2 regions of the Halomonas sp. 18071143 genome follow, and region 1 is predicted to be linked to the other one. Evidence: predicted binding sites of a transcription regulator. Region 1 holds the regulator's gene; the other holds the start of a gene.
What was found. Region 1 encodes FliA, which starts transcription of late flagellar genes. Its sites were predicted from a motif close to CTAAAGTTNNNNNNNNNNCNGCCGATA; they were not measured.
Positions count from the first base shown of each region.

Region 2: a site for FliA is predicted at 8,281-8,307, ahead of KVY02_RS10140 (DUF4019 domain-containing protein). Genes of this name have one in related genera too.

Region 1 is NZ_CP078120.1:200,567-218,188, reverse strand. Features, by position in the region: gene KVY02_RS01045 (sugar nucleotide-binding protein) at 1-331, opposite strand, end outside; gene ssb (single-stranded DNA-binding protein) at 390-1,001, opposite strand; gene KVY02_RS01035 (MFS transporter) at 1,043-2,422, opposite strand; gene uvrA (excinuclease ABC subunit UvrA) at 2,607-5,450, shown strand; gene KVY02_RS01025 (Crp/Fnr family transcriptional regulator) at 5,579-6,316, shown strand; gene KVY02_RS01020 (hypothetical protein) at 6,355-6,915, shown strand; gene KVY02_RS01015 (hypothetical protein) at 6,912-7,178, opposite strand; gene KVY02_RS01010 (OmpA/MotB family protein) at 7,202-7,873, opposite strand; gene KVY02_RS01005 (motility protein A) at 7,878-8,696, opposite strand; gene KVY02_RS01000 (RNA polymerase sigma factor FliA) at 8,736-9,440, opposite strand; gene KVY02_RS00995 (flagellar protein FlhE) at 9,467-9,778, opposite strand; gene KVY02_RS00990 (hypothetical protein) at 9,974-10,561, opposite strand; gene flhF (flagellar biosynthesis protein FlhF) at 10,558-12,732, opposite strand; gene flhA (flagellar biosynthesis protein FlhA) at 12,783-14,867, opposite strand; gene flhB (flagellar biosynthesis protein FlhB) at 14,864-16,030, opposite strand; gene cheZ (protein phosphatase CheZ) at 16,163-16,858, opposite strand; gene cheY (chemotaxis response regulator CheY) at 16,901-17,290, opposite strand; gene KVY02_RS00960 (methyl-accepting chemotaxis protein) at 17,345-17,622, opposite strand, start outside.
Region 2 is NZ_CP078120.1:2,163,909-2,176,953, forward strand. Features, by position in the region: gene KVY02_RS10090 (AAA family ATPase) at 1-15, shown strand, start outside; gene KVY02_RS10095 (vWA domain-containing protein) at 19-1,197, shown strand; gene KVY02_RS10100 (cytochrome b) at 1,318-1,845, opposite strand; gene KVY02_RS10105 (hypothetical protein) at 1,968-2,528, opposite strand; gene KVY02_RS10110 (RidA family protein) at 2,703-3,107, shown strand; gene KVY02_RS10115 (cobyric acid synthase) at 3,118-4,563, opposite strand; gene KVY02_RS10120 (glutaminase) at 4,721-5,641, shown strand; gene KVY02_RS10125 (methylated-DNA--[protein]-cysteine S-methyltransferase) at 5,666-6,514, opposite strand; gene KVY02_RS10130 (hypothetical protein) at 6,608-7,066, opposite strand; gene KVY02_RS10135 (YqaA family protein) at 7,202-7,804, shown strand; gene KVY02_RS10140 (DUF4019 domain-containing protein) at 7,832-8,239, opposite strand; gene KVY02_RS10145 (alternative oxidase) at 8,434-9,066, shown strand; gene KVY02_RS10150 (GNAT family N-acetyltransferase) at 9,153-9,620, opposite strand; gene KVY02_RS10155 (class I SAM-dependent DNA methyltransferase) at 9,719-10,468, shown strand; gene KVY02_RS10160 (DUF1456 family protein) at 10,485-10,955, opposite strand; gene KVY02_RS10165 (tetratricopeptide repeat protein) at 10,964-11,386, opposite strand; gene KVY02_RS10170 (DEAD/DEAH box helicase) at 11,581-12,777, shown strand; gene rho (transcription termination factor Rho) at 12,828-13,045, opposite strand, start outside.

The sequences.
Region 1 (17,622 bases):
GGGCCGGCACGACATGCTCGTCGATCGGGATCTCGAACCCCTCTTCGTAGAGCTGGTCGGACACGCACCACACCAGGGCAATGCCAGCCGCCCGACAGGCGTCGACACACTGGTCCACCGCATCGGCATGGGCATAGACATCGGCGGGCGTCATGCTGAGGGGATGCGACAGAGGCGGAATGATCACCGCCTCCGGGGCGATGGCCGCCAGCTGGTCTGGAGAAACGCTCACGCCCTGCTCAATCACCAACTCGGTATCCGAGCGCCGACTTGCCTCACGGGCCAATGCCAGGCTCAAGCAGTGTCCTGCATTCAGTATTAGCAGCTTCAAGACAGACCCCTTTTCTCAACCCGGTAGGGTGGCGGCAACGCCCAGCACGGCATGGCGATCAGAACGGAATTTCGTCGTCAAAATCGTCGAAGTTACCGGGATCCGGAGCGCCGTAGCTGCTGTTTTGCTGATGCGCAGGCGGCTGCTGCTGAGGCGCCGCGCCGCCACGCTGAGGCGCGGCATGCTGTTGCGGAGCGTAGCCACCCTGCTGAGGTGCCTGCTGAGGTGCCTGCTGAGGCGGCTGCTGGTAATGCTGTTGCGGCGGCGCAGACTGGGCTGGCGCTTGCTGGGCATAGCCACCCTGCGGCGCCCCCCCTCCCTGGTAGTCACCACTGCGACCATCCAGCATCTGCATGTCGTTGGCGACGATTTCAGTGCTGTAACGGTCCTGGCCATTCTGGTCCTGCCATTTACGCGTCTGCAGACGACCTTCGATATAGACTTTGGAGCCTTTTTTCAGGTACTGCTGGGCAATTTCAGCCGTCTTGTTGAAGAGCACCACGCGGTGCCATTCGGTACGCTCCTGCCGCTGGCCGCTCTGGCGATCCATCCAGGTGTCCGAGGTGGCCAGGTTCAGGTTGGCGACCGCTGTACCGGAAGGGGTGAAACGCACTTCCGGATCCTGGCCCAGATTACCGATCAGAATAACTTTGTTGATACCGCGCGCCATAAGGTCGCTCCTTGTCGTAAACGGTGATGGTCTCTCATTGATCAGGGCCGCGGTGGCGGAATCAACCGGGCCAGTGCCGCCTGATCAAGCTCTTTACGATTGACTTTCAAATATACCAGGCGCTCTTCCGGCACGACCATGACATCTTCGACACCCGCCACATCGGCCAGGTGCTCCATGAGTAGGTCCATGGCATCGGCCTGGGTATCCTGCAATGCCACCACTTCACTGGAGAGCGGCGGCGGTGACGGCATGCCGCACATGGCCAGCCACCAGCACAGCGCCAGCACCGCACAGCCGATGAACACGGCGTCCAGCCCCCAGGTGTGCGCCAGCCACCCCCCCAGGGTACCGCCCAAAAACGCGCCCAGGAACTGGCTGGTGGAGTAGACGCCCATGGCGGTGCCTTTTGCTCCGGCAGGCGCCAGTTTACTTAGCATGGATGGCAGCGTTGCCTCCAGCAAATTGAAGCCGGTAAAAAACACCAGCAGCCAGACAAACAGCCACTGCCCCTGGGAGAGCGGTAGCCCCAGCGCCGCCAAACTGAGCACGATGGCCCCAATGGCCAGCAGGCACATCAGTTTCATGCGCTGGCGCTTTTCGGCCACGATCACCAGCGGCACCATGGCGACAAACGACAGTCCCATGATGGCCAGATAGGCCAGTCCATGGTACTCCACCGCTACCCCGGCGTTCAGCAAGCGGAACGGCACGGCCACGAAAATGGCCATGAGCACCAGGTGCAGGGCAAAAATCGACACATCCAGACGCCACAAGTCCGAGCGGGTAATGACACGCTTGAATTGCTGACGGTCCAGCCCGACATCCCGGTGGCGCAGGCGCCTGGGCGCTGGCGGCACCCAGCGCCACAATACCAGCAAGCCCACCAACGTGAGCAGTGCCGTGAACCAGAACAGGCTCGACAGCCCTCCCCATGACGCCAGCCAGGGCCCCAGCACCATGGCAACGGCAAAGGACACACCGATGGAGAGGCCAATGGTCGCCATGGCAACGGTGCGTACCTGCTCGCGGGTCTGGTCGGCCAGCAGCGCCATGATGGCCGCCGCAATGGCGCCGCTACCCTGCAGCGCGCGACCGACGATCACGCCACCAATGGTATCCGCCGTGGCGGCCACGACGCTGCCTGCGGCAAAAATCAGCAGGCCCATGGCAATCACTCGCTTTCTACCGATCCGGTCGGACAGCCAGCCAAACGGAATCTGCAGAACGGCCTGGGTCAGGCCATACACGCCCAACGCCAGACCAACCAGTAACGGCGTCGCCCCTTCCAGCGTATCGGCATACAAGGCCAGCACCGGCAGCACCATGAAGAGTCCCAGCATGCGAGATGCGTAGAGACCGGCCAAGCCGCTGATGGCTCGGCGCTCGGCAGCCAGCAGCAGTGCAGAAACCTTGCGCATAGAACCCTTGTGTACGATGAGTGGGCCGAACGGCCTGAAATAACCGCCCATTCTAGCGCTTTGTCGGCACGCTGGAAACGCCAAGCATGAAATGCCCGCCACGCTGCAGCGAAGCGAGACAGTTTTGCCGGAAGGGGTGCCGCAACCGTATAATTACGCTTTTGCCACGCGATTCGAGGTGTTGATGGACAGCATTCTGGTCAGGGGTGCCCGCACCCACAACCTCAAGCAGATCGATGTGGAGCTGCCCCGCGACAAGCTGATCGTGATTACCGGCCTGTCAGGCTCCGGCAAGTCGTCCCTAGCGTTCGATACGCTCTACGCCGAGGGCCAGCGGCGCTATGTGGAATCGCTCTCCACCTATGCGCGCCAGTTTCTATCAATGATGGAAAAGCCCGATGTGGATCACATCGAAGGGCTCTCTCCGGCCATCTCCATCGAGCAAAAATCCACCTCTCACAACCCTCGGTCGACGGTTGGCACGATTACCGAGATTTACGACTACCTGCGCCTACTGTTTGCCCGTGCCGGCACCCCTCGCTGCCCAGAGCATGGCGAGGACCTGGAAGCCCAGACGATCTCCCAGATGGTCGATCAGGTCATGAACCTGGCGGAAGGCACCCGCTTGATGCTGCTGGCGCCGGTCGTCAAAGGCCGCAAGGGGGAGCATTTACAGCTGCTGTCCGAGCTGCGCGCGCAGGGGTTCGTGCGCGTCCAGATTGATGGCCAGGTGCTGGAGTTGGACGACATAGCGCCGCTGGACAAGCGCAAGAAGCACGATATCAGCGTGGTCGTGGACCGTTTCAAGGTACGTGACGATATCGCCCAGCGCCTGGCGGAATCCTTCGAGACGGCCCTGAACCTGGCCGACGGCACCGCCATGGTGCATTTCATGGACGGCGAGCAGGACGATCTGGTCTTCTCGTCCCGCTTTGCCTGCCCCGTTTGCGGCTATTCGCTCTCCGAGTTGGAGCCGCGGATGTTTTCGTTCAACAACCCGGCAGGGGCGTGCCCGACCTGCGACGGCCTGGGCATACAGCAGTACTTCGACCCGGAGAAACTGATCAGCCACCCCGAGCTTTCCCTGGCGGAAGGCGTGATCAAGGGCTGGGATCGGCGCAACATTTATTACTTTACCCAGCTACAGGCGCTGGCCAAGCATTACCGCTTCGAGCTGGAAACGCCCTGGCAGGAGCTGGCCCGCCACGAGCGGGACATCATCCTCAACGGCAGTGGTGGCGAGCTGGTCCCCTTCGTTTACGTGGGAGACCGTGGCCGGAAAGTCACCCGTGAGCATGCCTTTGAAGGGGTGCTGCCCAACATGCAGCGCCGCTACCGGGAAACCGAGTCCAGCATGGTGCGCGACGACCTGGCCAAGTACATTGCGGTTCAGCCCTGCACCGCCTGCCACGGCTCGCGGCTCCGCAAGGAGTCTCGCCATGTGTATGTCGATGACCGAAACATCGCGGATATCGTCCACCTGCCGATTGGCGAGGCGTGGCGCTACTTTGGCGCGCTGGCGCTTCCCGGGCGCAAGGGAGAAATTGCCGACAAGATCGTCAACGAGATCCATGCTCGCCTGGAATTTCTGGTCAACGTGGGGCTTGATTACCTGAACCTCGAACGCAGCGCCGACACGCTCTCCGGGGGTGAGGCACAGCGTATCCGCCTGGCTAGCCAGATCGGTGCTGGCCTGGTGGGCGTCATGTACATTCTGGACGAACCCTCCATCGGGCTGCACCAGCGGGACAACGACCGTCTGCTCAAGACGCTGGAGCGATTGCGCGACCTGGGCAACACCGTGATCGTCGTCGAGCACGACGAAGATGCCATCCGCGCGGCGGACCACGTGCTGGACATCGGCCCCGGTGCAGGTGTCCATGGGGGCGAGATCGTCGCCCAGGGCACGCCGCAGCAGGTGATGGACAACCCGAATTCGCTGACCGGCCAATATCTCTCCGGCAGCCGCGAAATCGCCGTCCCGCCTTACCGGATCCCGGGCAATCCCGAGAAGCAACTGGTGGTGCGCGGTGCCACGGGCAACAACCTGCAAAATGTCACCCTCAGCCTGCCACTGGGGCTGTTCATTGCCGTGACGGGCGTCTCCGGCTCCGGCAAGTCGACGCTGATCAACGGCACGCTGATGCCGATTGCCGCCCGTGAACTCAATCGGGCCACCACCCTGACACCGGCTCCCTACGAAAAGGTGGAAGGCCTGGACCAGCTCGACAAGGTCATCGACATCGACCAGAGCCCGATCGGCCGCACCCCGCGCTCCAACCCGGCCACCTATACCGGCATTTTCACGCCTATTCGTGAGCTGTTCGCCGGTACCCAGGAGGCTCGTTCCCGGGGCTACAAACCCGGGCGGTTCAGCTTCAACGTCAAGGGCGGCCGCTGCGAAGCCTGCCAGGGCGAAGGCATGATCAAGGTGGAGATGCACTTTCTGCCGGATATCTACGTCCCTTGTGACGTCTGCAAGGGCAAGCGCTACAATCGCGAAACCCTGGATATCCACTACAAAGGCAAGACCATCCACGAGGTATTGGAGATGACGGTGGAAGATGCGCTGGCCTTCTTCAGCCCCGTGCCCGCCATCGCCCGACGCCTGCAAACGCTCATGGATGTGGGGCTGTCCTACATCCGTTTGGGGCAAAGCGCCACGACGCTTTCCGGGGGCGAGGCTCAGCGGGTCAAGCTGGCGCGCGAGCTGGCCAAGCGCGACACCGGCAAAACCCTCTACATTCTGGATGAACCCACCACCGGCCTGCACTTCGAGGATATCCGCCAGCTGCTGACGGTGCTGCACCGCCTGCGCGACCACGGCAATACCATCGTGGTGATCGAGCACAACCTGGATGTCATCAAGACGGCCGACTGGTTGATCGACCTGGGGCCGGAAGGCGGTTCGGGCGGAGGTCAAATCATCGCCGAGGGCACCCCTGAACAGCTGGCCAAACAGACGGTATCGCACACCGGGCGCTTTCTGGCACCGTTACTCGAACGTGGCAGCCGTGCCACACGCTAGCCGCATCATGGCCGCTGCCCAAGCGTTTAGGCAGCGGCCAAAAAATTCAGGAAAAGGCGGCGCTGACTGCTTATAGTAAGCAGCGAGACTGCTTAACAATGGTTGCTTCCTGTGAGGAGACACACGCTGTGGAACAGGACAAAAGCTGCATCATCCGCCACTTTAGCCACTACTGCTCGCTCAACGATGACGAGAAAGCGCTGCTGGCCTCGCTGGAAGAGAGCCCCACCAACATCAAGGCAGGCACGGTGCTCTGGGAGATGGGCGCACCGGCCAATGAGTTCTGCACGCTGCGCAGCGGCTGGGCCTACTCCTACCGGCACCTCGAAAACGGCGACCGTCAGATTCTGGAGGTTTTCCTGCCCGGTGACATCATCGGCCTGCGAGAGTTTGCGTTTTCCCAGCGCCTTGAAAATGTCCGCATGATCAGCGACGGCGTCATTTGCCACTTTCCCCACAAGCGTATGCTGGAGGTCTTCCGCGAGTCGCTGTCGCTCACGTCGGTGATGTTTGCCATTGCCAGCCGACAGCAAGCGCTGCTGACCGAACGGCTGGTCAACCTGGCACGGCGCAGCGCGCGCAAGAAGATGGCCCATTTCCTACATGAAATGTATCTGCGCTTGCGCCAGACCAACGACGATATCAGCGGGCAGTTCCGCCTCCCCCTGTCACAGGAGCAGTTGGCCGACATCCTGGGCTTGAGCCCGGTTCATGTCAGCCGAACCTTCACCGCACTCAGCGAAGACGGTCTGGTGTTTCGTGACCGGCACCATGTCACCATTCCGGACCTCGATGCGCTGGCTACCGAAGGAGAGTTCGACGACTGCTACCTGACCGACAACGTCAGGCCGTTGCTGGAAGCTTGAACGCCCTATCTTTTAGACCTTCAACGATGATACCGCTTATGCCCGTCAAGAGCCGTACACTGCTGGCGATACTGGGGGGGAGCCTGCTGGGCAACGCCCAGCTCGTCCAGGCGGCCACGTTCAACGTGGAGCACGCCGAACCCCATGAACACTGGTCATCGATGGCGCTGTCACTGGGCGAAGAGCGCCATTTTCGTGCTGTCGAAACCCACAGCTACTCCGATGCCACCTTGAGCCTCAATACCACCCAAGGGGTATGCGACCTCCCCTGGCTGGAAATGCGCGTGACCCTGGCACAGCAGCAGGGCGAGAGCCGCGCCGTCAATCTGGTGCCTACCCGGCTGCGTATCGATGACCAACCCATCGTGGACACCATGGCCGAGTTCATCACCGAGCGCGGCGATGACGGCTTCTACGCGCACTTTTACCTGAGCGATCTCGACACACTGATGGCACAGATGCGCACCGGTGAGCAGCTGTTCCTGGGCTTCGACCAAAACGAGCAGGAGCCGTGGTACATGACCTTCAGCCTTGCCGGTGCAGACAGCGCCATCGCGCGCATGCAGCAGCTGTGCGAGGACAGCACAACAGAAGATTAACCGGTTCGCTGCTCGGCGATTTCCACACGATAGCGGTTCCAGGCCTGGATCAATGGATCGAAGTGGGCCAACTGTTCCAGCCGATGGTTGGCCAGAGCCAGCGCCTTGCGCTCTTGCTCGAGGTGCATATTGAGCGTGCTGATTTCGTAAGCCGAAATGGCCAGCGTCAGGTTTTCACCCAGAGCGACCTGCATTTGCCGACAGTCGGGATCGAGCACCAGCACGGCGCCAAAGAATTGCAGTCGAGAGTGATGCGTCAACACAAAGATAGCCTCGAGATAGAGCTTTACCCCTCGACCTGCTGCTTGAGCAGCAGTTCAACGCGTCGGTTGGCAGCTCGCCCGTCCGCGGTCGCGTTGCTTTCCATGGGTTGGGTGTCGGCATAGCCAACTGCCCGCATACGAGAAATGGCGATACCCTGGCGCTCCAACTGGCGTACCACGGCAATGGCTCGCCCCGTGGAAAGCTCCCAGTTAGAGGGAAAACGCGGGGTGGCAATGGGCACATTATCGGTATGTCCTTCCACCGAGATTTGGCCTTCGAACGTTTGGAGTACCGACGTGAGACCTTCTAACACGATCAGGCCCTGGGGCGTTAGCACATCGTTACCGCTGGGAAACAAAAGGCTGTCGTCGATGCGCAGGGTGATACCTTCACGGCCCTGCGAGACACTGACTCCTGGAATATCCAGCCCGGCCATCTGCGGCTGCACGCCGTCGTGACGTGGATGAATACCAGTGGCCAATGAGGCCAACGGCATGGCCATGATGGCACTGGCCGGCCCCATGGCATCGCTCTCCCTCCCTTCGCCACCGCCAGGAGGCGTCAGCGCCAGCAAGAGCACGAACAGGGTAATCAGCAGCGTCAAGACGTCCAGGTAACTGGTCAGCCACCCTTCATCGCTCTCGCTTGCTGCCGCAGGCAGCTCCAGCGCATGCCGTGCATCCTGATTGAGCATGGGGCTACCCTTTCTTTAGCGCCGGGTCGGCATCCGGGCGCGGCTTGACGCTCGCATCACGAATTTCATCGTGGTAGTTGGCCACGAACGAGTTCAGCGTCTCTTCGATGAACGACGGCAGACGACGCTTGGTAATCAGTGAAATGCCTTCCAACACCATGTTCATGGTGATCAACCGCTCTTCGGTGCGCCGCTCCAGCTTGACGGCAATGGGTTTGAAGACCAGATTGGCCAGCAAAATACCGTAGAACGTGGTGAGCAGCGCCACGGCCATGCGCGGACCAATCACCTGCAGATCGCCCGCATCCATGACTTCCAGCATGTTGACCAACCCCACCAGCGTACCGATCATGCCGAAGGCCGGCGCATAGGTGGCCATGGTGCGAAAAATCTGTGCTTCGGCATGCTCCCGCGCCTTCAGACGTGCGATTCGCCAGCGCAGCATGTCAAAAATTTCATCTTCCTTGGTATTGGCAATGACCAGTTGAATCCCGGTGCGCAGAAACGGGTTGCGCGTGTGCTCCAGCTCCCGCTCCACGGCTCGCACATCGCCCTTGAACCATAACCGCGACATGGCCACCAACTCGCTGATATCGTCGCGCACGTAGGTATTCTCGCGGCGGAATACCAGCCCTACCAGGCGCACCACCCGCAGCACCTCCTTCAGGGGGTAGCTGATGAATGTCGCTGCCAGGGTGCCGGTAATGACGATGGCAAGGCCAGGCAAATTGATAAAGCTTTCGGGTGATTCTGCGGTGAAGAACAGCACGCTTACCAATAACAGCATGCTGGCAAATATGCCGATCAGCGTAGAGGGGTTCATCAACGGTTCCTTGCCGGTTAACGTGAGAGGGTAAGAGGGTTAATGCTGGTCGCTCAAGCGAGCACGAAGGCGACTAACGGCCTGACTATGCAGTTGCGATACTCGCGACTCGGTCACACCCAGTACCGCTCCCACTTCCTTGAGGTTCATCTCTTCCTGGTAATACAGAGCCATCAGCAGTTTTTCACGCTCGGGAAGCGCCTCAATGGCTTCGATGAGCGTGCGCCGCTGCTGCTCATCGAGCAGCTGCTCGAACGGGCGATTGGCGCTGCCTTCGTCACCCGCTGGCTCACCGCCATCGGCCACCAGCTCCTCGAAAGGCAGTAACTGACCGCTGTTGGTGTCATTCAGCAGCTGCTGATAGTCACTCAATGGCATATCCAATGCCTGCGCGATTTCCGTCTCTTCGGGGGGCCTGCCCAGCACCTGCTCCAAACGGCGCACGGTTTCATCGACCGCCCGGGCAGAGCGGCGCACGCTGCGCGGCAGCCAATCCCGAGTGCGCAGCTCATCCATCATGGCCCCCCGGATGCGCTGGCTGGCGAACGTGGCAAACGTCGCGCCCTGTGCGGCATCAAAGCGACCCAGCGCCTCCAGCAAGCCCACCATACCCGCTTGAATCAGATCATCCAGCTCGATACTGGCGGGCAATCTGACCTGCAGCGTCAAGGCCTGACGTCTCACCAGTGGCATGTATTGCGTCAACAGCTCACTCTGCTTGATCCTGCCTTGTGCTGTATACATCCTATCGCCTCACGGCTAAACGATCTTTACTGATAGTTCACGATGACCTGTAACCCCTGCACCCGCACGGGTCGCTGCCCCGGCGACAGCGCAAAACGCATATAGAGCGGTTCGCTGGCGCTCAGGCCGGACAGTGCCATGGTACTGCCACGCGCGCTCCCCAAGGGCACACACTGTTCAGGATGGCACAGCCAGGCGTTGACAGGCACGTGGGCAGGCGTCTCGAAACGCCATTGCACTCTCGCCAACGTCGCACTTCCCAGCGGTACGCCCGCAGGGGGGCTGATGGCCTGGCTACTGCTTGCCCGATCGCTCATGGCCACCATCACCGAGGGCATTTGGCTGCTCCAGCTCCCCGTGGCCGCTAGCACCGAGCTGGCGAACCCAAACGCCAGCATCAGGAGCGCTGCGCTTGAGCAGCGCGCTCTGCGTGTCACTGTCGACCACTTTACGACGTGGATCAATGTTTGCCGACGCATCGTGTTGAGCGACCTCTTGTGTAGAACCATGGGCGGCACCTTGTCATGGGGCCATCAGCGCGCCAGCAGCAACAGCTCTATCTGCAAGTAATGCTCGGCGGCATCACGCAGGTTGTCGAGCAGCCCCTGCCGCGGCAAGTGGGGCTCGTGCAGTGCCAGCAAACGCGCTGGCCCGCCCCGCTCGCGCATCTGGCGCAGCGCGCGGTACATGCTCGCAAAGGCTTCGGCATCGCTGTTGACCCATAGCGCCCAATGGGGGTAGCGCTCGGCCAGGGCCGTCAGCGACCCTGTCTCTGGCTGGGCTACCTTGATGTCCCACTCCTGCGGATCACCCGCCCATTGGCGCCCCAGCGACGCCCACTGGGCCAGGCGCCCCTTGACCTTGTCTACCTGCACGGCGCCCGCTGAGCTCAGGCCCACCACCACCAGTGTCCGCGTTGGACGCGGCGGCGACACATTGGCCGCCGCCGTGGTGACCTCTGGCGAAGTGGCAGTGACGGCTGACGCAGCATCGACTGACGGCACGTCAACGTCCATTGCCTCTTGCGGTTCTTGTTGCGCTTCTTCCTGTTGCTCGCCGCGCTGCTGACGCTGTAAATCTGCCCATTTTCTCAGCCCTGCCGCCTGGTCCTGGCCCTTCATAGCACATCCTCGAGGCTGACACTGCCCAGTTGACGAATGGCATCGCGGGCCATCAGCACATGCAGCAGCGCATCCAGCAGCGCCGTGTCGCGACGCTTGCGCTGGCTACCCAGTAACCGAATCAGGTCCGTTCGCAGCGCCTGGCCGTGCTCATCATCGGCCAGGTCGAGATGGCCTGCCACGGCCGCCGCGCCGCTGGCCATCAGCAGGCGCAGCTCACGACTGACCTCACCGCCGTCATTGTCCTTGAGCTGCTGCCAGGCACGCCTGGTGAGTGCGGCCAGCCCATCGCTTTCGAGCTGTGTGACCAGCAGAGACAGAACATCGCTGCCCAGCCGTGCGGGTGTCAACCAGTAGCGACGCGCGACGTGTTTGTCTGTTTCCGGGTCCTGGATATCGCCTACCCACGCCAGCAGCGGGTGGCCCGAGGCTGTTTGCACCTCCACATAGGCGTTCCACAACTGCATTCGCTGGCCGCGAAAACGGATTGAGACGCTATGGGTCAGCGTGCTCTCTTGAAACAGGCCTTTCAGGGTGTAGCGCTCGCCCTGACAGTTTACGCGCTGACTGGCGTGTACCGCGCTGACCCAGGTCAAACGTTGGCCATGCAACCAGGCAAGTACGTCAGGCTCCGGCAGGGCGGGGAGGAGATGCACTGCCATATTCTCTCCGCACTCCGCCAGGCGCGGCAGCCAGCCGGCTGGCTGACGATGCTGAAGGCGGGTCAGGGCCAACCAGCGGCCTTGCTCATCCAGCCGAATGTCCGGCATCGTCCAATCACAGCCACGTCCCTGGCGGCGCGGCGACCAGGCCAGCCCCATGGCAGCGCTATTGGCCTCCGCTCCTGCCAGCAGCTCATCCAGCCGCTGATCCTGAACGACGCCGGGCAGTGCCCCGATATCCCAGGCGGCTTCCAACAGATGAAAATCCACCACCCGCTTACGCAGCCGAGACAATACCGACGAGAGCCGACGCCCCTGCCCCAGCACATCCCGCGACCAGCGTGGCAAGCTGATGGGCGCCGGTGATTCGGCGTGGCGCGCAGCGCGGGGCTGTGCAGCCAACGCCTGATCGATCAGCGCCCGAGCGTCGGCCACGGCCATGTCTTCGGGTACCTGCTGACCATAAGAGCCAAACAGGACGCGCATGCCGTGGCGCATGACGATATCCAGCGCCGGAGCCAGCCGCCCGGCTTCGTCCTGCTTGGTGATGATGCAGTCATCCAACGTAGCCCCCGCCGCTCTGGCTGCCTGACGGTAGCGCAGCACGACCTCCTCCAGCGTTTCGGGCTGGCTGGCAGCGTTCAACATCAGCACCAGACGCACGGTGGATTGGCCACCTTGCAGGTGAGCGATCTGTTCGATCACCCGCTGGTCGCGCTGACTCATGCCTACGGTATCGACAATCACCCACTGCTTGCCCTGCAGGCGCCCTACCAGCTCGTCGATGGGCTGCTCGACATCCAGCGCATACATGGGAGTATCCAGCAGTCGCGCGTAGATGCGCAGCTGCTCGTGGGCACCAATCCGGAAGCTGTCGGTGGTCACCAGCGCCACTGGGCGTGTGCCGTGGCGCATCACAAAACGAGCCGCCAGCTTGGCCGTCGTGGTCGTCTTGCCAACCCCGGTAGGGCCTACCAGGGCCACAATGCCGGTCTGGTCGAAAAATGCGTCTTCCTGACGGAGCACGCTCAGCCGCGCCATGAGCTGACCACGCAACCAGGTCATCAAGGTCTCACTGGAGGCCGGTAACGCTGCCAGCTCGTCGGGCAGTGCCTCGACCACTTCCTGACTCAGCTCGTTGCTGAAGCCGACGCGCAGCATCACCTGCTGCAAATGCTCTGACGCGCTATCCGCCCCTGGCGCAGGGTCGGGTTGTCGTCGCGCCAGCAGCTCGCGCATCTCTTGCATTTCACGCAGCAGGCGCTCGCTCATGGCTTCCAACGGGTCTGGCTGTTGGGGCAACGAAAACACCGGCGCAGCGGGTTCCTGCTGCGTGGCCGGACTGGGGGCAGGATCGAACTGATCGACGGCATCGTCTGCCATGGCGAGGATTTCGACTCCCCCTTCGGTGCGCCGATTGGCCACGATCAGGGCGTCATCGCCGAGTACTTCTCGCACCTGGCGCATGACATCGCGGCTGTTGGCTCCGACAAAACGTCTAACGCTCATGCTTCACCTGTTACCTGTGTACGAAAGACGGCTAACCATCAGGAGCGGCATCAGCGACCACCCACCAGCGTGGTCACACGCAGCGTGCGGTCGTCAGGAATTTCTGCCTGAGACATGACCACCAGGTGGCGCATGCGACGGCGCAGAAAACGCGAGAGCACGGCACGCAGCGAGTGCTGCACCACCAGCACCGGTGCCTCTCCGCTGCCTTCATGACGCTCCAACGCTTGCTGGGCTTGATTCATGAGGGTATCCGCAAGGCCTGGCTCCATGGCACCGTTGCCATTCATGGCCTGCAGCAACACTTGCTCCAGTTGAGCATCCAGCCCCATGACGTTCAGTGTCTCCTGCCCGGCAAACCACTGCTGGGTAATCGCGCGGCCCAGCGCGATACGCACCAGTGCCGTGAGTTCATTGGGATCCTTTTGCTGGCCAGCATGCTCGGCCAGGGTATCCAGCACGCTACGCATATCGCGAATCGAGACATCCTCATCCAGCAGGTTCTGCAAGATACGCTGCAATACCGTCAACGAGATAGCCTTGGGCACCACTTCTTCGACCAGTGACTTTTGATCGTCCCCCAGCTTGTCCAATAGCTTTTGAACTTCCTGACGACCCAGCATCTCTGGAGAGTGGCGATGCAGCAGATGGTTGAGGTGCGTGGCAATCACCGTACTGGCATCTACCACCGTGTAACCATACACCTGCGCGTGCTCACGCTGGTTGCTGTCGATCCAGACCGCTGGTAAACCAAACGCCGGATCCTGTGTCGGCGTACCCTGCAGTTCCCCCGACACCTGGCCGGGATCAATGGCCAGCCACTTGCCCGGCTGAGCCTCGGCACGCCCGATTTCGGCGCCTTTCATGGATAATACGTAGGTGTTAGGCGGTAGCTCCAGGTTGTCGCGAATATGCACCACCGGCGGCAGAAAGCCCACCTCTTGAGCAAATTTCTTGCGCACGCTCTTGATGCGCCCCAGCAGCTCGCCCTTCTGGCGCGAATCCACCAGCGGAATCAAACGGTGCCCCACTTCCAGCCCAAGCGTATCCACGAGCTGGACATCCTCCCAACTCGCCTCAGGGGTTTCCTGCAGCATGGGGGGTGGTGCAGCAGTCAGCTCCTGCTCGACCAGCGCCTGATTCTTGTGACGAATCAGGTACCAGGCCAGCCCGGACAACAGTGCAGTGAACAGCAGAAAAACAAAGTTGGGCATACCCGGCACGAGGCCCAGCAAGCCCATCACCATGGCCGCCAGAATCATCACCTGCGGATTCACGAACAGCTGGCTGATCATCTGCTGACCAACGTCCTGCTCGGTATTCACCCGAGAGACGGTCACGCCCGCCGCCGTGGAGATCACCAGCGCCGGAATCTGGGCCACCAGACCGTCACCGATGGTCAACAGCGTATAGGTGCGCGCGGCATCGCCGAACCCCATATTGTGCTGCATCATGCCAATCAGCAGACCACCAATGATGTTGACCACCATGATGACTAGCCCGGCTACCGCATCGCCACGCACGAACTTGCTGGCACCGTCCATGGAACCGTAAAAGTCGGCTTCCTGGGCTACTTCTGCGCGACGCTTCTTGGCATCCTCTTCGCCAATCAAACCGGCGTTCAAATCGGCATCGATGGCCATCTGTTTACCAGGCATGGCATCCAGCACAAAGCGGGCACCGACTTCGGCAATACGCCCGGCCCCTTTGGTGATGACCATGAAGTTGATGATCACCAGAATCAAGAACACTACCAAGCCAACGGCAAAGTTCCCCCCGACAAGGAAGGTGCCAAACGCCTCGATAACCTTGCCCGCAGCATCCCCCCCCTGGTGCCCTTCCATCAGCACCACGCGTGTGGAGGCAACGTTGAGCGAGAGCCGCAGCAGCGTGGTAAACAGCAGGACGGCAGGAAACGCGGCAAAATCCAGTGGCCGTTCGGCAAACATGCTGACCAGCAGCACCATGATCGCCAGAGCAATATTGAAGGTGAAGAGCATGTCGAGTGCGAACGGCGGCAGGGGCAGAATCATCATGCCCAGGATCATCAGGATCAGCAGCGGTCCTGCCAGCAGTTTCATACTGACATCGTTGGACCAGTTACGCTGATTGATTAGCTGGCTCAAACTTTTCATGGCTGCGCCTCATTGCCATCGGCACGACGGCCGGGCGTATCCATTTCCGGTGGGACCGGCAGGTTATCGGGGGTGGGGGGCACCTCGCCTCCTTGTTGTGAAACGTGCTTGAGACGGTAGGCCCAGGCCATGACTTCGGCCACGGCGGTATACAGCTCGGTCGGCACTTCCGCCTCCAGATCTACATGATGATACAGGGCGCGCGCCAGCGGTGCTGCTTCCAGTCGCGGCACACCGGCCTCTGCACCGATCTCACGGATTTTCGCGGCCACGGCATCGGCACCCTTGGCCACCAGTTTGGGCGCACCCATTTTCCCTTCCTGATACATCAAGGCCACCGCGTAATGGGTCGGGTTGGTGATGATCACGTCCGCCTCGGGGACTTTACTCATCATGCGCCCACGCGCCATGGCCTGCTGCTGTTGGCGAATGCGTCCCTTGACGTGGGGATCCCCTTCCGAGTCCTTGTGCTCTCGTTTGACTTCTTCCTTGGTCATCCTGAGCTGCTTGGCGTTGTTCCATAGTTGAAAAGGTACATCAATCAGGATCACCACGATCAAGGAGAACACGATTAGGCCAGCGGCCAAGGCAGCCATATTGAGCGCCGTGGTCAAGGCTTGCTGAACAGGTTGATCCATCAACCCCAAATACCTGCCAATATTAAAATACAAAAAGCTGAACGCAACGCTACCCACCAGAATGGATTTGGCTATCGCCTTGGCAAGCTCGGTCAACGACTGCATCGAAAACAGGCGCTTGATCCCTTTTACAGGGTTCAGCTTGGAGAATTTTGGCTTCATCGACTTGGCGGATATGAGCCACCCGCCCAGTAACGCGGGGGCCATCAATGCAATCACCGCGAGCAGTAAAAAAAGCGGCAACATCGTGAAGAGCGTTCGCTGGCCCAGGTCGAGCGCATTGACCAGCATGGGGGTGGTTTCCATGGCTTGGCGCCGCTCGAACAGAAATGCTTGCTCCATGACAGCCCCCAGCTGGTCATAGAGCATTTGTCCCATGCTCCAGAGGCCAACCACGCCTCCCAGAAGAATCATGAAAGTCGTCAGCTCTCGGGACCGAGGAACCTGCCCCTCTTCACGGGCCTTGTCCCGCCGTCGGGGCGTCGCCTCTTCGGTCTTTTCCTGATCGCTGTCGTTATCTGCCATGCGGTCATCCGGCTAACGAGGGGACGATGACTCAAAATGCGCCATACGATGCACTCAGCCGCCCCAAAGGACGGCTGAGCAGTTTGCCATTTTGCCAGATGCGGCTACTTACAATATATCAATAACCCGGCATTAAAAGCCCAATTCATCCAATAAGTCGTCTACCTGGTCCTGGCCCGTGACGATATCCGTGGCATTCTCTTTTACTTGAGGGCCATTCAGCAGCTCCTCATTGCGGCGTGCATTTTCGTTCTTCCACTGATCGTTCGCCTTACGCTGCATGGTTTCGCGCGCTTCTGCCCCCGGGACGTTATCGATCAGCACCTGCACCAGCTGGTGCTCGATTTCACGGATCACGTCCATCATCTTCTTGATGACCTGGCCCGTCAGATCCTGGAAGTCCTGGGCCATCATGATGTCCAGCAGTTCCTTATTGGTGGCAGCGGTGATTTCGGGCACATCGCTCAGGTACGTGCGCGTCTCCTTGACCAGCGCCTTGGCATCATCCAGCTCTTTGGGCGCCTCGAACCACTCGGCCCAACGCTTGTCCAGGGCTTCGGCACGCTCGGAGAGCTGATCCTGCAGCGGCTGGGCACGATCAATGGCATTCAAGGCCTTGTCTGCCGCTTGCTCGGTCATGGTGGCCACGTAGTGTAGACGGTCACGAGCGTCAGGTATTGCCTCTGCGGCCTTTTCGATCTCCTTATCCAACCCCAACTCACGCATGTTGTCACGCAGCATGCGAGTGAGCTTGCCAATCCGGACGATCAGGTCCTCAGCAGCCTCTTCAGAGAGTTTGGTAGCACCACCCTGCTCATTCTGGCTCATTATGTTGTCTCCTCGTTGACCGAGCACCAAAGCCCAGCTGCGTCATTTACCCATCTTCTCGAAGATTTTATTCAGCTTCTCTTCCAGAGTGGCCGCAGTGAACGGCTTGACCACGTAACCATTGGCACCGGCCTGGGCTGCCGCAATGATGTTCTCTTTTTTGGCTTCGGCCGTCACCATCAGTACCGGCAAGTCTTTCAACGCTTCATCCTGGCGGATTTCCTTGAGCATCTCCAGGCCGTCGAGGTTGGGCATGTTCCAGTCGGAAACGACAAACTCAAAATTGCCTGCCCGCAGCTTGTTGAGGGCGTCCTGGCCATCTTCCGCTTCGTCCACATTCGTAAAACCCAGCTCTTTCAGCAGGCTACGCACAATGCGGCGCATCGTGGGGAAATCATCTACTACCAGGAAGCTCATGTTCTTATCGGCCATTGGTCATCCTCTCACATCACAATATTTACAGGGGGACTGCTGATTCAGTCAGGGTTAAAACTCTTCCCACTCATCGTGGTGCTGTTGAGCAGCAACACGACGAGCTGGCGGGTTGGCGGCGGCCTTGGGCAGCGCCGACGTTGCCACGGACGCTGGCGCGTGAGTGCGCTCAGCCCGCGCATTGAGCACCTGAAAGACCGCAACGGCCTCTTCAAGGCGATTGGCCTGCTCCTCCAGCGAGGCTGCCGCTGCGGACGCCTGCTGAACGAGCGCGGCATTTTGTTGAGTCACTTGATCCATCTGGCCAACGGCCTGACTGACCTGCTCGATGC
Region 2 (13,045 bases), 1.9 Mb from region 1:
AACAGCGGGCGCTAAGCCATGTTCATCGGCTTGTTCGAGACCCTGAAACGCGCAGGCGTACCCGTTTCACTGCGGGAGCTTTTAGACCTTCACGCGGTGGTGGAGCGCAGCGTGGTGTTTGCCGATATGGAGGCGTTCTATCAGGTCGCGCGCACGGTCATGGTGAAGGATGAGCGCCACTTCGACCGCTTCGATCGCGCTTTTGCCGCCTGGTTCAAGGGCATCGAGGACATGGACGCCGCCATCGAAGCGCTGATTCCCGACGAGTGGCTGCGCCGCGAATTCGAGAAACAGCTGACCGATGAAGAGAAAGCCAGGATCGAGTCGCTGGGCGGGTTGGAAGAGCTCATCGAGACCTTCAAGAAGCGCCTGGAAGAGCAGAAAGAGCGCCACGCGGGGGGCAACAAGTGGATTGGCACCGGCGGCACCAGCCCCTTTGGGGCCTACGGCTACAACCCGGAAGGCATTCGAATTGGGCAAGACGGCTCCCGCCACCGCCGCGCCACCAAAGTGTGGGACGAGCGACGCTTTCGCGATTACGACGACTCTCTGGAGCTGGGCACCCGCAACATCAAAATGGCCCTGCGACGGCTGCGCAAATTCGCCCGCCAGGGCGCCAGGGACGAGTTCGATGTGGACGGCACCATTCGCGAAACCGCCCGCGATGCCGGGCTGCTCAATATCCAGATGCGCTCGGAGCGCCACAATGCGGTCAAGGTGCTGCTGTTTCTGGACGTGGGCGGCTCCATGGACGACCACATCCGGGTATGCGAAGAGCTCTTTTCTGCGGCGCGCTCCGAGTTCAAGCACCTGGAGCACTACTACTTCCATAACTGCCTCTACGAAGGCGTCTGGAAAAACAACCTGCGCCGTGGCAACGAGCGTATCCCTACCATGGACGTACTGCACACCTACGGCGCGGACTACCAGGTGGTCATCGTCGGCGACGCCGCCATGTCGCCTTACGAGGTCACCCACCGGGGTGGTAGCGTGGAGCACTTCAACGACGAAGCGGGCGGAGTGTGGCTCAAACGGCTGGCCGATAAATTCCCCCGGTTGGCGTGGCTGAACCCCATGCCACCCCGCGCCTGGGAGTACACCTACTCGACCACCCTGATCCGCGAGCTGATCGACGACCGCATGTACCCCATGACCCTGGAGGGGCTGGAAAACGCCATGCGTGACCTGGCCAAGTAGCGGACGTCTATTCACCACGACTATCCGCCTCAACTATTCACCAAAACTGCAGCGCACAAAAAACGGCGTGCCCAGGAGGCACGCCGTTTTTATGGACGCTATGCTGAACGGGCGCGCAGGCTATGCCATGCGGGTCATCAGGCTGTGGCCTGTCAAACGGCGGTGCAACACCGCCATGCCGATATGGCCCAGCACCAGTACCAGCAGTGCCCAGCCAAGCTCACCGTGCAGCAAGCCCCCCAGGTTGATCATCCACTCCACACGCTCACCGCCTCCCGACATCAGCGGCACGCCGAATACCTCCAGCGGCCGCCCCGAGCCGTACTGACGAATCAGCGCAATGGTGGGTACTGCGATCATCACGCCATAAAGCGCCAGATGGCCCAGCTTGGCCATGACGCTCACGGCAGGCGGGCGGCGCGAGGCATTGGCCAACGCCCAGAGCGCCCGCAGTACCACCAGCGTCATCAGCAGCACGCCAACGTTTCGATGAGTGCCCCACAAGAAGCTTTCAATGGCCGTATCTTCCAGCAGCACCCGTGCCCCAGCGCCACTGAATTGCCAAACGAACAGCAGGGCCATGCCCCAGTGCAACGCCCGACTCACCAGGCCGTAACGAGACGTCGAATCCATGATCGCAAGCGCCATGATGCAAATTCCTCATAACTATCACTATTGAGGAAGCCATTTTACCCTGAACTTGACGACGCTTCGTGACAACAACGTGCAAACAGGTTCTCAAACATGGAACACGCCGCTCCACCTGAAGGCTACAAAGACGTCGGGAACTGATTCAAGCCCGCCAGGAAGGCTTCCTTGGCCTGGCCGAAAGCGGCCGCGTCGTGCTTGAAACGACGCAGAATCAACGCCTCGTCCAGCTCCAGGGTGGGCGCCAGCTCATCCACATGGCTGGCAGGATGGCGCGCCACGAGCCCAACGCGCTGGCCCTGCGCCGTGGTCCACCAGCGCTTGAACCCGCACTGCTGGTAGAACGCCTCTTCCTGCTCACTGCTCACCTCGACACGTAGCGGCGCCTTCAGGCTCAGTTCGCTCAGCAGACGGGCCTTGGCCCCTTCCACCAGCTCGCAGGCATGGGTGACGGTCATGCCCTGGCCTTTCTCGTCCAGCACCAGCAGCGCCAGGGCCAGCGGCTTGCCGTTGCCATCCACCCCCGCCAGCAAGCGCGCGCCTTCCTGGGCAAACAGCACGTTCCGAGTACCGGTGAAGACCACCAGCGGCGTCAACCCTGCCGCCTGGCCATAGACTTCAGCACACAATTTGGCCAAACACGCATCCCGCTGGGCACGTTCACTTACATGGACTACCTTCATGACGCCCTCTCGTTGCGTTCATCTACCCCGCCCTTCAATAAGCGCTGGCGGGCTATAAAAGCCCGCCAGCGTAGAGCAAAGCGCGGGGAGACACCAGCCTGTTTCGATGGAACCCAGTGGTTATGGCACAGTCGCACTATGGGCAAGGCATGTTTGTATTGCCAAGGAGAACACATGACACAGTTCATCAACGATCCTACTCTGCCTAAACCCGACTTTCCGGGCAGCCACATGGTAATCGACGACCACTACGCGTTTATCTCTGGCCTTACCGTGGCCGATCTCTCCAATGGCGACGTAGCCCGTGGTGATGTGAAAGAAGAGACCCGTTTGGTGATGCGTGAGCTGGAACGCATGCTGGTGCAGGAAGGCGGTAGCCTCGCGGATGTCGTGAGGGTAGATGTTCACTTGGCGGATCTGAAACAGATTAGCGCTTTGGACAGCGTCTATGCTGACTTCTTTGAACCAGGACGCTACCCCGCACGAACTTGCACCGAATCCCCGCATATCTGCGGTGGCAGCCAGGTAGAAATTACCCTGATGGCCAAGCGGGCACGCAAAGCAAGCCCAGAAAAGTAAATGTTTGCCTTCACCTCAGCAAGGCCAGTATTGCTTCGATATCCAGGTGCGCCTCCAGCGTATCGGCCAGGCGGTCCAGCGCCTGTTCACGGTGGGCGGTGTAATCGATGCGACTGGCGCTGGCCAGCCCCAAGCGTTCCAGCAAGGCCTGACAGGCATCGGGGTGGTCGAACAACCCGTGCAGGTAGGTCCCCAACACTTGCCCATCTTCGCTGATGGCCCCATCAAAATGGCCGCCCAGGTCGAAGAGCGGGCGCTCCAGCGCCTTGCCCTCACTCACGCCGTGATGGATTTCGTAGCCGCTCACCGCCACCTGGCTACCGGCCAGCACTCCGTGCACGTTGCGCAGTTGCTTGGCCGGGGCCATGCGCGTCGAAAGCGCCAGCCAGCCCAGGCCCGCCACCCGCCCGGCGGTTCCCTCCAGCCCTTCGGGGTCGTCCACCCACTCCCCCAGCATCTGAAAACCGCCGCAAATGCCCAGCACCTTGCCCCCGTAACGCAAGTGCCTGGCAATGGCAGCCTCCCACCCTTGGCGCTTCAGCCAGGCCAGGTCGCTGGCGGTGCTTTTACTGCCCGGCAGGATGATCACATCAGCTGCCGGTATCGGCTGGTCCGGCCCGATAAAGCTCAACGATACCTGCGGGTGCAGGCGCAAGGCATCGAAGTCGGTGTGGTTACTGATGCGTGGCAAGGCAGGCACGATGACATTCAGGGTGTCGCGCTGTTTTTCTGCCTGCACCGTGCCAATGCTGTCTTCGGCATCCAACAGCAGCCCGGGCAGATAGGGCAACGTACCCAGTACCGGCTTGCGGGTGCGCGCCGTCAGCCACTCGAGCCCCGGCTCCAGTAGCCCGATATCGCCCCGAAAACGGTTGATGATGAACCCCCTGGTCCGCGCCTGCTCGCTGTCGCTCAGCAGCGCCAGGGTACCCACCAGCTGGGCAAACACCCCGCCACGGTCGATATCGCCCACCAGCAGTACCGGGCAATCCACGGCTTCGGCAAAGCCCATGTTGGCGATATCCCCCTTGCGCAGGTTGATCTCTGCCGGGCTCCCCGCTCCTTCGGCAATGATCACCTCATGGCGCTGGGACAACGCCTGCCAGGCGGCCATCACACTCGCCTGGGCGGTACGCTTGAAGGCGTGATAATCCAGCGCATCCATATGGCCATGTACCTTGCCCCGCAGGATCACCTGGGCACCCCGGTCCGTTTCCGGCTTGAGCAGCACCGGGTTCATGTCGCTGTGCGGCATCACCCCCGCCGCCTGGGCCTGAAGCGCAGTAGAGCGGCCAATCTCTCCGCCATCGATGGTCACGGCGCTGTTGAGCGCCATGTTCTGGGGCTTGAACGGAGCCACCGAGAACCCCCGGCGCTGCAAAACACGGCACAGCCCCGCCACCACGGTACTTTTGCCTGCATCCGAGGTGGTGCCTTGAATCATCAGTGTGGTCATGGCGTCTTCTCGGCCTACGCAGTTGCTGAATATCCGTCCATTAAATCGCGCGTCCTCAGGCTGCACAAGGTGCGGCGTGGAAGGGCCGGATAACGGGCAGACAGACTGCTCGTTTTCCGCTAGGGTAGCGGCTCTTGAAACGAGCGATGACCCCGAGATGCAAACGCTACTGAACGAGATTGCCGACGAGCTATCCCACGCCACCGAGCGCGGCAAGGTGGCCGACTACATTCCCCAACTGGCCCAGGTCGATCCCAACCAGTTTGCCATCAGCCTGGCCACCGTCGAGGGCGCGCGCTTCTCGGCGGGCTGCGCCGCCACGCCGTTCTCGATTCAGAGTATTTCCAAGGTCTTCACCCTGACCATTGCGCTGGGCAAGCTCGGCGATGCGCTGTGGTCCAACGTCGGCCGCGAACCCTCCGGCGACCCCTTCAACTCCATCGTGCAGCTGGAACACGAGAGCGGTAAACCGCGCAACCCGTTCATCAATGCCGGGGCCATTGCGGTGGTAGACGCCATCATGATGGGCCACGCCCCCAAGGAAACCCTGGCCGAAATATTGAGCTTCGTGCGCTATATCGCCGACGACAACAGCATCTGCTTCGACCATCAGGTCGCCGCCTCGGAAATGCAGTACAAGGACCGCAATGCCTCGCTGGCTCACTTCATGAAAGCCTTTGGGCGGCTGCGCCACGACGTGGACAAAGTGCTTGGCACCTACTTTCACCAGTGCGCCATCGCCATGAGCTGCGAGCAACTGGCCCACGCCGGGCTGTTTCTGGCTTCCGACGGCGTCAACCGCCCCAGCAACCTCCGGGTGGTGTCGCCCCAGCGGGCACGTCGAATCAACTCGTTGATGATGATGTGTGGCCACTACGATGCCTCGGGGGAATTTGCTTTCCGCGTGGGCTTACCGGGCAAGAGCGGCGTGGGCGGCGGCATTCTGGCCATTGCGCCGGGGCGCGGCTCGCTGGCCGTCTGGTCACCGGGGCTGGATAGCTACGGCAACAGCCTTCTGGGGGTGCGCGCCCTGGAGATGTTCGTGCAGCGCACGGGCTGGTCCATATTTGGACATTAGATGGGCCCTAGCCGGTCACTCGCTTCAAGCGCTGTCCGAGGATTCCAGATGCTGGGCCGCTTCCCAGGCCTGGACCTGGCGTTTCACCTCCAGCCCCCAGCGGTAGCCACCCAGGGCGCCGCTTTGCTGAATCACCCGGTGGCAGGGAATCCACAGCGCCACGGGGTTGGCGCCCACCGCGTTACCCACCGCCCGAGACGATTTCGGAGCCCCCAGCCACTGGGCGATGTGGGAGTAGCTGGCAAGCTGCCCGTCCGGGATCATCAGCAGCGCCCGCCACACGTTGAGCTGAAAGTTGGTACCCCGCACATGCAGCGAAAGCGCCCCAGGCGCTGCGCGGCGCGGCGGTTCGAACAGCGCCTCGACGGCGTAACGCGTGGCGTCCGGCTGGTGGCGCAAGGTACAGCGCGGCCACTCGGCGGCCAGCTGCGCCAGAATCTCCGCTTCGGGTGTCGCTGCCAAAAAGCCCATGCGGCAAATGCCTCTCGGGGTGGTGGCGACCAGCACCTGGCCAAACGGCGTGGGGTGAACCCCATAAGCAATCTCCACGCCCTCCCCCTGGCGCTTGAACTCCCCCGGTGTGACCGCCTCCAGCGTCACGAAATGATCATAAAGCCGCGAGCCGCCGCTCAGCCCCAGCGCTTCGGCGGTGTCGGCAAGGCTCTGGGAAGAAGCAATCAACTGCTTGCCCCGCGCCAACGTCAACGCTTGTAAAAAGCGCTTCGGACTCACCCCTACATAGCGGCTGAACAGCCGCTGAAAATGGAACGCACTCAAGTGTACCTGCTCGGCCACCGCCTCCAGGCTCGGCTGCTGGGCGGCGTGGGCCACCATGAAGGCCATGGCTTTTTCGATACGGGCGTAGTCGTTCATCGCGTCCATCTCACGGGCAAAGGGGCAAAAAGAGGCTGATGCTCGCTAAAGCTTACCCAGTGAAAGGCCCGACACCTACCCGAATCTTGCGCACTACACATGCCGGTAAATCACCCGCAAGGGTTGCCCCAGGTGGCGTTGCAGCGACTCGGTCTGTTGGGGGCTCATGGCCCCTGTTCTGGGGTTGATGGCCGTGAGCGAAAACCGAGCGAACCCTTGGGGGAAGGAGTAGTCGAGCTGGTGCACGCTGGCGACACTGCCACAGCACGGCAGCGCCTGGGGAAGGAGCGCAAAGCCACGCTGTGCGTCGTAATCCTGATCCATCACGAGATGCCACTCAGGAAGGGTCAGCTCTTGCGCGCACAGGTGACAGCGCACGTACTCGAAGTTGCTGCCACAGTCATGAAACATCACATGCTCTGATACCTGCTCGTCTATACTCTCTGCCTCGGGCATCCACTGCCACAACGCAGCCTTGGCCTGGGCTACCTGCTGCGCAGTGGGCAGATAGTGAGGCTCTGCCGGAATGATGACGATATGATGATCACTCATGTGAGTCACTCCGTGTGAGTCGCTCCAAGTGCGTCGGTCAATGAGTACGCAACAGTCTACTCTACACGACAACCCCGCACATTCATCATGTGCGCCGCCGCCAGTCGGCCATGCCATTTACGTCAGGAGGACACGATGGCGCTGATCTCTACCCGTACCCAGCACTGGCTGGAGCGTTTGAACGGCTCCAAACACATGCTCTGGCTGATCGCCACCCTCTCGTTTCTGGAAACCATCATCCTGCCCGTGCCCATCGAGCTGGTACTGATCCCGTTGATGGCGGTGAACAAACAGCGGATCTGGGCGATTGCCACGGCCACCACGCTGGGCTGCCTGGTGGCGTCGCTGGTGGGCTATAGCGTGGGCATGGTGCTCTATCAATCGCTGGGGACCTGGTTTATCGAGTTCATGGGCATGGAGGAGAGCTATCAGGCGTTTCAGGGCTTCTTCAACCGCTACGGGTTTGCCGCGATTCTGGCCATCGGCATTCTTCCCATCCCCTTCCAGGTGGCCATGATTACCGCCGGGCTTTCCGGTTACCCTATCCTGCTATTCGTGCTGGCAGCGCTGCTCTCACGCGGGCTACGCTACTACGGGCTGGCCTGGCTGGTGAAACGCTATGGCAAACGGGTTGAAACCCTGTGGAAACGCCATGCGCTGATGACCAGCCTCGCGCTGGGCAGCGCGGTGCTGGTCATCGTGTTGATAATGCAGGCATTGGCGGGAATGATCGTGTGATGCGCTAGCGGCTGATTGGCCCAGCCCTCACTCGATATAGTAACCGCTGACCCGCCAGGTACCCTCTTCCAGATGCGGGGTCACCACTTCCACCACCCGCGGGCGGTTGGCAAACTGGGTCTGGAAAGTGACGACCTTGAAGTCACCCCGCTGAGCGCCGGGCATGGAGGTGTACTGCGAAACGCGCACTCGGCGGCGCGATTGCACCGAGCCAAAGTCCTTACGCGACAGTGCAACGGTGCGTTCAAGCATGGCAGCAGAAAGCGGTGTACGCAGCAGTGGCGAAGCGGCTTCCCATGCCTGTTCATACTCGCTGTTATCGATCTTCACCAACCACGCCAGCGCCGCCTCCTCTGCTGCCTGCACTGATGCCTGAGCCGTTGCGGTAAGCATCAACAAAGTAGCGGACAACAACAGAGCACGTAATTTGGGCATGGCAGACTCATTAGTGGCTAAGAAAAGACGTACCTCTTTATTATCGGAAAGTCGCAAGGATTCTTTAGCATTTCAGCGCCCATCGCTGCCAGCGACGTCAATCTTTCACCGCAGTGGCAAAAAGATGCTCAAGCGACGAACCCAAAAGCCATACAGAAGTCATACATTAAAATTTTACCTGCAAGGAGTAGACCATGAACAGTCATGATGAGCACACGAGGCCTGGCGAACAATACACACATCACCAACCTCAGGGGCTGTCAGACCGCATTGCCTACCGAGTCGTGAAATTCATGCGTTTTTTTGCCGACAAGTTTTTTGCCGGCCGTTACGGCCACCGTGCCGTCATTCTGGAAACAGTGGCCGCCGTGCCCGGCATGGTGGGAGGGGCGATACAGCACTTGCATGCCATTCGGCGCATCAAGGATGATGATGGCTGGATTCGTACCCTATTGGATGAAGCGGAAAACGAACGCATGCACCTGATGACCTTTATCGAGGTCGCCAAGCCCAACCGTTTCGAGCGCTTCCTCATTCTCGTAGCCCAAGGCATGTTCTTTAATCTGTTTTTCCTGCTGTATTTATGCTCCAGCAAGACCGCCCACCGCGTGGTCGGCTACCTGGAAGAGGAAGCCGTCTATAGCTACACCGAATACCTGGAAGGTATCGACCGAGGCGAGTACGAAAACATCCCGGCGCCCCAAATCGCCATCGATTACTGGAAGCTACCCCAGGATGCGCGGTTGCGCGACGTGGTGATCGCCGTGCGTGCCGACGAGGCGAGCCATCGGGACGTCAACCATGACTTCGCCGACCAGCTTTCTTGATGGGCTACCGTAAGCGGCTAACGTGAAAAGCTGTCTCCACAACCCATCACCGGGCCTCTGCACCAGGCCCGGTGATATTAGCCTTTTCAGCTCTCGCCCAGGCATAGCCGCATGAAACAGCTATTGGGGTCAAGCCGGTAGCTGCCGAACGGCCCGCAATACTCGAACCCGAACCGGGCATATAGACGGCGAGCGGGCTCGAAGAAGGCCATCGAGCCCGTTTCCAAATAGACGGTGTGATAGCCCCGAGCCCGGGCCTCTTCCAGCACGTGCGTCAACAGCCGGGCACCCACGCCCTGCTGGCGGGCAGCGGGCGTGGTACGCATGGACTTCAGCTCCGCCTGGCCCTCCCCCAGCGCCTTGATTGCCGCGCAGCCCAACAGCTGGCCGTTCTGGCGGGCGCTGTAAAAGGTGATGTTGGCTGCCTTGAGCGCGGTCACGTCCAGCGCATGCACGCTTTCCGGCGGCGAAGTGGCGTGCATGTCAGACAAGTGCTCTTCCAATAGCGCCACCACATCCTGCGCTTCCAGCGTTTCAATTCCGATATGTATCATCGCCCTCTCCGTTGGCTAGCCAAACCCGGCTTCTCAAATACGAAGCGCTCGTATACCATGCGCCACCTCTTTCCTTTAGCGTTCACCGTTAGGCCACCATGTCCGTCAACGCGCTCTACACCGACCTTTCCGGCTATTACGATCTGATGTGCGTCGACATCGACTACCGCGCGCAAAGTAACGCCATTCATCGCCTGCATCAGCTGTTTGGCAACGCGGGCAGCCAGCACTTGGACCTGGCCTGCGGCACCGGCCCCCACGTACGCCATTTTCTGGATGTGGGCTACACCAGCAGCGGGCTGGACATTCACCAGTCGATGCTGGACCTGGCAGCCACCCGCTGCCCGGAAGCTCACTTTTCGCTGCAAGACATGGGCCAGTTCCAGGTGGATGAGCCGGTGGATTTGATCACCTGCTTCTTATACTCCATCCACTACAACGCCAACCTGGAAAAGCTGAGCGCCTGCATCGCCAGCGCCCACCGCGCCCTGCGCACCGGCGGCGTACTGTGCTTCAACAGCGTGGACAAGGAGCGCATCGACAACGCGCTGTTCGTCAAGCACACCGCCCAACAGGGCGAGGATCGCTTCACGTTTCGTTCGGGTTGGCACTATGCGGGGCACGGGGAACGGCAAACGCTGCGGCTCAGTATCGAAAAGAGCACGCCTGCGGTCACCCAGGTATGGAATGACGAGCACCCCATGGTGGCGGTCAGCTTTGGCGAACTCATCGCCCTGCTGACGCCCTACTTCGAGGTGCACGTGTTCGAACACGACTACCAGACCATCACCCCGTGGGACAACGCGTCTGGCAATGCCATCTTCGTGTGCGTGAAGCGCGACGGCTAAGGTATCACCTTAGCCGTCAGCTCTCCTGGCTGGGGCGCTGCTGTTGCTGCACGCCCATCAGAAAGTTGCGCAGCATCTGGTCCTTGCACTCGCGGTAATTCTTGTGGCTTGGCTTGCGGAAGAACGCGCTCAGCTCGTGGGGGCTGAGCGGTAGCCCCACCTGCTCGAACACCGCCAGCACGTCTTCGGCCTTCATGTTCAGCGCAATACGCAGCTTCTGGAACACCATGTTGTTGTTCAGCTGGGTTTCCGGCGCAGGCACCGGGCCTTCGCGCTTGCCGCGCTTGAAGCTGATGAAGCCATTCAAAAACGCCGCCAGCTCACGATTCTTCATGGGCACCAGCGCTTCATCCTCATCCTTCTTCAGCCAGGCCGTTACCTGGGCAGGCGTCACGTCCACCTCTGCCAGGGCGAAGATATTGACGATGGTGGCCTCCTTCAAATCGAAGGCATAGCGAATACGGCGAAAAATATCGTTATTGGTCAAGGGGACTCCTAACCGTTGGTAAGCGTGGCCAGCAGCTCGTCGATCTCTGCTTTCAGCTCGTTGTCTTCAATCGTTTGGGCGCTGGCCTGGGCGCGTTGCAAGCTTTCGATGGCGGCCTGGGGCTCGCCCAGTTCCACCTGCAGGGTGGCCATGGAAAAGCCAATCGAGGCCAGATGGTCGTTCGACTGCTTGGCCACCGCCTTGTCCAGCGCCTTTTGGTAGATCGGCAGCGCGTCTTCCAGCTCTTCGGTGAAGTCGGCCAGGGTTTCCCACTGCTCGGGGTGGTCTTTCTCGGTGTTCTCATGCTCGGTGCAGATCGCCTGCAGCTCGGCGTAAAGCACTTCAAAGGTGGCGCGGTCATCCTTGGACGCGGCCTTCATCAGCTTTTCGGCCAGCTCGTACACCGCCTTGTAAATTTTGGTGTTGATCATCAAACCACGACCTTATCGACGTAAAACAGCAGGCTAAAGCACACAGGCTTCGCCGGGAAGGGGGCATTATACCTTGTGTGAGGCGGGGTACGGTGACGCGGCGGGCAATATTCGAGCAACGGCGGGCCGATTTTACGCTATGCTGCACCACTTTTTACGTTCGACCCACCTACGACTCGCTGTCAGGGCCCCTTATGCCTTTTTCTACACTCGGTTTATCCACTCCCCTCGTTCAGGCGATCACCGAACTCGGTTACCAGACGCCCACGCCCATCCAGGAACAGGCCATTCCCGCCATTCTCTCGGGGAAAGACCTCATCGCCACCGCCCAAACCGGCACCGGCAAAACCGCCGCTTTCGTGCTGCCGCTGCTGGAGCGCTTCAGCAAGGCAGAAGCGCTGCGGGCCAAGCGCATCCGCGCGCTGATTCTGGTGCCCACTCGCGAGCTGGCGGTACAGGTCAACGCCAGCGTGGCGCAATACGCCAAGCATACCCAGCTCACCTCGATGGCCGCGTATGGCGGTGTGGATACCGCGCCCCAAAAGGAGCGTTTGATCGAAGGCGTGGACATTCTGGTGGCCACACCGGGCAGGCTGCTGGACCTGGCCCATCAGCGCGCCCTGCACTTCGACGAGCTTCAGGTCATGGTGCTGGACGAAGCGGACAGAATGGTCGACATGGGCTTTGTGGATGATATTCACAAGATCATCGTGCGCCTGCCGGAACAGCGCCAGAACCTGCTGTTCACGGCCACCATGACCCAGGACGTTCGCGCCCTCGCCCGCAGCTTTTCAGACAGCAAGATGACCGACCTGGCCGCCAACATCGCGATCACCCCCAACGTTCGCGCCGCCGACACCATCGAACAGTGGCTGATCACGGTCGATAAGGACACCAAATCCGCCCTGCTCAGCCACCTGATCAACGAACAGGCCTGGGACCAGGCGCTGATCTTCGTCGAGAAAAAGCACAGCGCGGCCAAGCTGGTGGCCCAGCTGGAGAAACGCGGCATCGTCGCGGACTCCATCCATGGCGGCAGAAGCCAGGCCATGCGCGAAAAGATTCTGGCCCAGTTCAAAACCGGTGAGCTCAAGTACCTGGTGGCCACCGGCGTCGCGGCGCGGGGGCTGGATATCGGCGAGCTGAGCCGAGTGGTAAACTACGACTTACCCTTCCAGCCGGAAGAGTACATCCACCGCATTGGCCGCACCGGCCGCGCCGGGGCCTCCGGGGAAGCCATCTCGCTGGTGGATATCAGCGACTTCAAGAACCTGTGTGCCATCGAACGGCGCATGAACCAGCTCATCGAGCGCAGGGAAGTGGCGGAATTTCCGGTCAAGAAGGCCGTCCCGGCCTCCAATTTGAAGCATGTGAAGAAAGGCAGCCGCTAGGCGCTGTAGGCAACATCGACGAGCGATGGCCCGCAGGCAGGTGGCAGGCCTTACCCCTGAGCGGGTGAAAACGCCGCCAGCAGCTCGGCGTTGGTGGGGTACTTCTCCATCAACGCCAGCAGCTTCTGCGCGCCGTCGGTTGGCTTGAGCGGCGTCAAGGCTCTGCGCAGGCTGCGTACCTTTTCGATCTCGTGGGCCTCGATCAACAACTCTTCTCGGCGGGTACTGCTTTTGGCAATATCGAGCGCCGGGAAGATGCGCTGGCTGG